DNA from 2 places in the Enterobacter sp. UPMP2060 genome. Region 1 is predicted to be linked to the other one. Evidence: predicted binding sites of a transcription regulator. Region 1 holds the regulator's gene; the other holds the start of a gene.

Region 1 (3,393 bases):
AGTCCTGACTTTTGTCCGCTAAAAAGCATTGATAATTCGCGTCGCGAAAAATAACCTAAAGACGGTAGTTAATTCGAGGGTATTTAAAGCTACCCCTGACCATTTGGTCTTTTTTATTTACGCCGCTTCAGGCGTTTTAATTCGTCAAAGAGGAATAATCTATGCGTACGTTCAGTGGCAAACGTGGTGCGCTGGCGCTGGCTATTGCCGGTGTGACAGCAATGTCGGGTCTGGTGGTGACACCAGAGGCGAAAGCGGCGGGCTTCATCGATGATTCTACCCTCACGGGCGGTATTTATTACTGGCAGCGTGAACGTGACCGTAAAGACGTCACCGAAGACAAATACAAAACCAACCTTTCTCACTCCACCTGGAACGCCAACCTGGACTTCCAGTCAGGCTATGCCGCGGACATGTTCGGTCTGGATATTGCTGCGTTTACCGCGATTGAAATGGCGGAAAACGGCGACAGCGCCCACCCGAACGAAATTGCCTTCTCCTCCAGCAACAAAGCCTATAAAGAAGACTGGTCCGGGGATAAGAGCGGTATCAGCCTTTACAAAGCCGCTGCAAAATTTAAATACGGTCCGGTTTGGGCGCGCGGTGGTTATATTCAGCCAACTGGCCAGACTCTGTTAGCACCGCACTGGAGCTTTATGCCGGGTACCTATCAGGGTGCCGAAGCCGGGGCGAACTTTGACTACGGTGATGCGGGTGCGTTGAGCTTCTCCTATATGTGGACCAACGAGTACAAAGCACCGTGGCACATCGAAATGGACAAGTTCTACCAGAACGATAAAAAAACCAAAGTCGATTACCTGCACTCGCTGGGCGCGAAGTACGACTTCAAAAACGATCTGGTGCTAGAAGCGGCATTTGGTCAGGCACAGGGCTATGTCGATCAGTACTTTGCTAAGGCCAGCTATAAATTCGATGTCGCGGGTAGCCCGCTGAGCACCAGCTACCAGTTCTACGGTACGCGCGACAAAGTCAGCAACGGTGGCGTCAACGACATTTATGACGGCACCGCGTGGCTGCAGGCGTTAACCTTCGGCTACAAGGTCGGTCAGGTTGATTTGCGTCTGGAAGGCACATGGGTGAAGGCGGAAGGGCAGCAGGGCTACTTCCTGCAGCGTATGACCCCGACCTACGCCTCCTCCAACGGTCGTCTTGATATCTGGTGGGATAACCGCTCAGACTTCAACGCCGACGGCGAGAAAGCGGTCTTCTTCGGCGCAATGTATGACCTGAAAAACTGGAACCTGCCTGGCTGGGCGGTGGGCGCTTCTTACGCTTACGCCTGGGACGCAAAACCTGCCGATATGGCCACGCCGGACGCATATTACGATCCCAACTATCGCCTGAAAGAGTCTTCCTACAGCCTCGATGCTATCTATACCCTGCAGGATGGCCGTGCGAAAGGCACGATGTTCAAACTGCACTTCACCCAGTATGACAACCACTCCGATATCCCGAGCTATGCGGGCGGTTACGGCAACATCTTCCAGGATGAGCGTGATGTGAAATTCATGGTTATTGCCCCATTCACCATCTTCTGATGAACGCACCGGCGGGCTGAGTCCCGCCGGTATGGAGACTGCACATGATGAAAAAAATCGTAATCGTCGCGTTGCTGGCATCAGGGCTGGTGGCGTGTGCTCAGAATCAGGCGCCGAAAGAGGACTCCCGTCTGAAGGAGGCGTATAGCGCCTGCATAAATACTGCGGAAGGATCGCCGGAGAAAATTCAAGCCTGTCAGAGCGTGCTGAACGTGCTGAAGAAAGAGAAAGCGCATGAGCAGTTCGCGACGCAGGAAAACGTCCGCGTGATGGATTATCAGGCCTGTATCCAGGCGCGTAAAACCGGTAACGATCAGGAAGTGGCGAAGCGTTGCGACCAGATTTGGAAAGAAATACGTAGCAATAACAGTAACTAATTCGCTGTTATCATGCCCGGTGGCTCTGCGCCACCGGGCTTTTTTTTGGCAAAAAAAAGCCAACCTTGCGGCTGGCTCAGAGTATGAGTCTTATTATTTCGCGTCGTGCGCGTGATCGTCTTCGCGGCAATCGCCTTCAGCGCAGTGACCGTAAAGGTACAGGCTGTGGTTCGTCAGGCGGATGCCATGACGCGCCGCGATTTCACGCTGGCGCGCTTCGATGGAATCATCGCTGAATTCAATGACCTTGCCGCAATCGAGGCAGATCAGGTGATCGTGGTGCTGCTGCTGGGTCAGTTCGAAAACAGATTTACCGCCTTCGAAATTATGACGGGTAACAATGCCCGCGTCATCAAACTGGTTCAGCACGCGATAGACGGTAGCCAGCCCAATCTCTTCACCCATGTCGATAAGACGTTTATAAAGGTCTTCCGCACTGACATGGTGATTGTCTGGACCCTGAAGCACTTCAAGGATTTTTAACCGAGGAAGCGTAACTTTCAGGCCAGCCTTCTTTAATGCGGTATTGTTGTCAGTCATGCGGAATCTGTCCTGTTGCTAAACGATTCACTTCTGTAGGAAGTGACAGAAAATGCACCCGGGATAATGCGTCTCATTATAGAACTGCCATGGCTAAATGAAAACTGCAAGTCTCAGGCAAAATATGCTTATAAAAACGTGGTATCACCAACAAACTTGCTCAATGGAAAACCACGTTTTATCAGGGAGACATTGTACAGGTCTGGGCGAAAAAGTTAAAAGATTGTAGCGATTAATTTAATCGGTTTGACCTGGAGCATGGGCGCAACCGCAGTTGCGCCGCGATAAAATCAGGCGTTCAGAATATCATCCAGGTGCAGTTCTTCACGGATCTGCTTCACCCACTTCTCAACGCGCTCTGCGGTCAGTTCTGGCTGACGGTCTTCGTCGATGGCCAGGCCTACGAAATGATCGTCATCGGCCAGGCCTTTAGACGCTTCGAAGTGGTAACCGGCGGTCGGCCAGTGGCCTACGATAACCGCGCCGTTCGGCTCAATGATATCGCGGATGGTGCCCAGCGCGTCACAGAAGTATTCGGCGTAGTCTTCCTGATCGCCACAGCCAAACAGGGCGACCAGCTTACCGTTGAAGTCCACTTCTTCCAGCGTCGGGAAGAAATCATCCCAGTCGCACTGGGCTTCACCGTAGTACCAGGTTGGGATACCCAGCAGCAGAATGTCATAGCCTTCCAGATCTTCTTTGCTGCTCTTGGCGATGTCATGCACATCAGCAACGTCTTTACCGAGCTGTTTTTGAATGTTTTTTGCGATATTTTCGGTATTGCCGGTATCACTGCCAAAGAAAATGCCGATGATTGCCATGAGTAAAATAACCTCTTGAAACTTAATAGTATGGTGGCGCAATTTGGCCACGGATAAGGGCAATAATAGCAGAACTGGCAACCCTGCGGAAACAGC
Region 2 (3,393 bases), on a different contig from region 1:
TTCTGGGACGTCTTGAGGCCAATTATCAGTATCTGCTTGCCAGAGAAATCGCCACCCTGCGTCTGACGCGCAAGCTGTCCGACGGTGAGTACCGTACCTCAAACGTCACCTGCGTGGCGCTTGATGAGGACGCGCTGGCAACCCCTTCTACCGCACCGACGGATAATAAAAACGCTTAAGCCGACAGGCATAAAAAAAGCCGGCTTTCGCCAGCTTCTTTATCACTTCGAGGCCGCTTTCTCTTCGCCGACCAGTCCAATCTTCAGGTAACCCGCCTGATGCAGCGTGTCCATTACCTTCATCATGGTTTCATAATCAACGGTTTTATCCGCGCGGAAGAAGACCGTGGTGTCTTTCTTACCGCCCGTAAGCTGCTCCAGCGCCGGGATGACCGAGTCGGCCGTCACCGGGTCGTTCCCGAGGAACATGGATTTATCCGCCTTTACCGACAGGTAGATAGGCTTCTCCGGGCGCGGCTGGGGCTGGCTGGAAGAGGCGGGCAGATTCACCTTCACATCCACCGTCGCCAGCGGCGCGGCCACCATGAAGATAATCAGCAGAACCAGCATGACGTCGATAAACGGCGTCACGTTGATTTCATGCATTTCGCCGTTATCGTCCAGATTTTCGTTTAGACGCATCGCCATACTCTTAACCTGCGCGCAGTTTAGACGCCGCGTGCACCGGCTTAACCGAGCTGGCGTTCAGGTCGAGATCGCGACTTTGCAGCAGCAGAACCTGCGCGGCAACGTCACCCAGCGTGGCTTTGTAGCTGCCAATCATGCGCGCGAAGATGTTGTAGATGACCACCGCCGGAATAGCGGCAACCAGACCGATTGCCGTCGCCAGCAGCGCTTCTGCGATACCCGGCGCAACGACCGCCAGGTTGGTGGTTTGGGTCTGCGCGATACCGATAAAGCTGTTCATGATGCCCCAGACCGTTCCGAAAAGACCGATGAACGGTGAGATCGCGCCGATGGTCGCCAGATAACCATTGCCGCGTCCCATGTGTCGGCCAACGGCCGCAACGCGACGCTCCAGGCGGAAACCGGTACGTTCTTTGATCCCTTCGTTATCTTCACTGCCAGCGGAGAGTTCCAGCTCGTTCTGCGCTTCGTTCACTAACAGGGTGGTCAGGCTTTTCGCGTGGAAGGATGAGGTCATATCTGCAGCCTGATCCAGAGAGCGGGCTTCAGCCAGCTGTAGCTGTTCCCGCTTAAGGCGACGCTTCTGCGAAAGCAGCTCGGCGCTCTTGCTGAAGAAAATAGCCCAGGTGACAACGGACGCCAGAATCAGGCCGATCATCACAATCTTAACCACGATGTCAGCATGCTGATACATGCCCCAAACGGAGAGATCCGTCTGCATCAAATTATTACCCACTCTGTATCTCCAGGACGCAAATCACAAAATCTGAGCGTAATAATATCAAAACGTCGTCGAATTGATAGTAGTTCTCATTAGTATTTGCATGGTGCCGTAATTTTCGTTCACTTTCCTTGCGCTTACGCAGTAAAAATTTCTTATGCAAATTTTTGCTAATATTTTCTGCTTATTCGATAAGCCTCGGGGTGCAGTTTTTTCCAATCGTGGTAGTCTGGACGTCCAGACGTATAAAAACAGGGTTAGCGAACATGACAAAGAAGCATCTTGATACCACGCTGGTACAGGCAGGACGCAGCAAAAAATATACGCAGGGATCGGTCAACAGCGTGATTCAACGAGCCTCCTCGCTGGTGTTTGATACCGTTGAGGAGAAAAAAATTGCCACGCGCAATCGCGCCAAAGGCGGGCTGTTTTATGGCCGTCGCGGCACGCTAACCCATTTCTCTCTTCAGGAGGCGATGTGCGAGCTGGAAGGCGGCGCGGGCTGCGCGCTGTTCCCGTGCGGGGCGGCGGCGGTCGCCAACACCATTCTGGCGTTTGTGGAACAGGGCGACCATATCCTGATGACCAACACCGCCTACGAGCCCAGCCAGGATTTCTGCACCAAAATCCTCAGCAAGCTCGGCGTAACGACCGGCTGGTTCGACCCGCTGGTTGGTGAAGGCATTGCCGAACTTATTCAGCCAAACACGCGCATTGTGTTCCTGGAATCTCCGGGATCGCTCACCATGGAAGTTCACGACGTGCCGGCTATCGTGAAGGCCGTGCGCAGCAAAGCCCCAGAGGCGATCGTTATGATCGATAACACCTGGGCGGCGGGCGTGCTGTTTAAAGCCCTGGAATTCGACATTGATATCTCGATTCAGGCGGCGACGAAATACCTGATAGGCCACTCTGACGGCATGATTGGCACCGCGGTTTCCAACGCGCGCTGCTGGGATCAGCTGCGTGAAAATGCTTACCTGATGGGCCAGATGGTGGATGCAGACACGGCCTACATGACCAGCCGCGGACTCCGCACGCTGGGCGTTCGTCTGCGTCAGCACCATGAAAGCAGCCTGAAGGTGGCCGAATGGCTGGCGCAGCATCCGCAGGTTGAGCGCGTGAATCATCCCGCGTTACCGGGCACTAAAGGCCACGAATTCTGGCAGCGTGACTTTACGGGCAGCAGCGGTCTGTTCTCGTTCGTACTGAAAAAACGGCTGAATAACGACGAGCTGGCGAGCTATCTGGATAATTTTACCCTCTTCAGCATGGCCTACTCCTGGGGCGGTTTTGAATCCCTGATCCTGCCTAACCAGCCGGAACAGGTTGCGGCTCTGCGTCCCGGCGGTGAAGTGGACTTCAGCGGTACCCTGATTCGACTGCATATCGGTTTAGAAAACGTTGACGATCTGATTGCCGATTTAGCAGCAGGGTTCGAGCGTATCGTGTAGAGTGCTGGCTGAAAATGTACTCCCTGGACGCTTTTGTGAACACCGCAAGCAGAAAAGTCTGCTTGAGTTGCGCCCGGGATCAAACCCGACGGGCGAATAAGGGAGTACAATAGCGCTATATCTGCTGTTCCACAGGAAAGTCCATGGCTGTTATTCAAGATATTATCGCGGCGCTCTGGCAACACGACTTTGCCGCGCTGGCGGATCCTCACGTCGTCGGTATCGTTTACCTCGTGATGTTCGCAACTCTGTTTCTGGAAAATGGATTACTGCCAGCCTCTTTTTTACCCGGTGACAGCCTGCTTTTACTTGCCGGGGCGTTAATCGGGAAAGGCGTCATGGACTTCACGCCAACGATGGTTATTCTCACCTCCGCAGCCAGCCTGGGCTGCTGGCTGAGCTATCTGCAGGGCCGCTGGCTCGGGAATACCCGCGTCGTGAAAGGCTGGCTGGCGCAGTTACCGCATAAATATCATCAGCGTGCGACCTGCATGTTCGACAGGCACGGCCTGCTGGCACTGTTGGCGGGGCGTTTCCTCGCGTTTGTTCGCACGCTTCTGCCAACGATGGC

Evidence for each region. Region 1 encodes Fur, which represses iron uptake genes when iron is present. Its sites were predicted from a motif close to ATAATAATGAGAACNACTATCAA; they were not measured.
Region 2: the regulator Fur is predicted to act here: its motif matches at 1,445-1,467, upstream of exbB (tol-pal system-associated acyl-CoA thioesterase).

Annotation. Positions count from the first base shown of each region.
Region 1 covers NZ_JBSKJQ010000001.1:129,440-132,832, forward strand. Annotated here, with positions in the region: gene chiP (chitoporin ChiP) at 162-1,559, shown strand; gene chiQ (ChiQ/YbfN family lipoprotein) at 1,607-1,936, shown strand; gene fur (ferric iron uptake transcriptional regulator) at 2,030-2,476, opposite strand; gene fldA (flavodoxin FldA) at 2,767-3,297, opposite strand.
Region 2 covers NZ_JBSKJQ010000009.1:66,548-69,940, reverse strand. Annotated here, with positions in the region: gene ACWKXN_RS16915 (hypothetical protein) at 1-179, shown strand, start outside; gene exbD (TonB system transport protein ExbD) at 222-647, opposite strand; gene exbB (tol-pal system-associated acyl-CoA thioesterase) at 652-1,383, opposite strand; gene metC (cystathionine beta-lyase) at 1,635-2,822, shown strand; gene yghB (DedA family general envelope maintenance protein YghB) at 2,966-3,393, shown strand, end outside.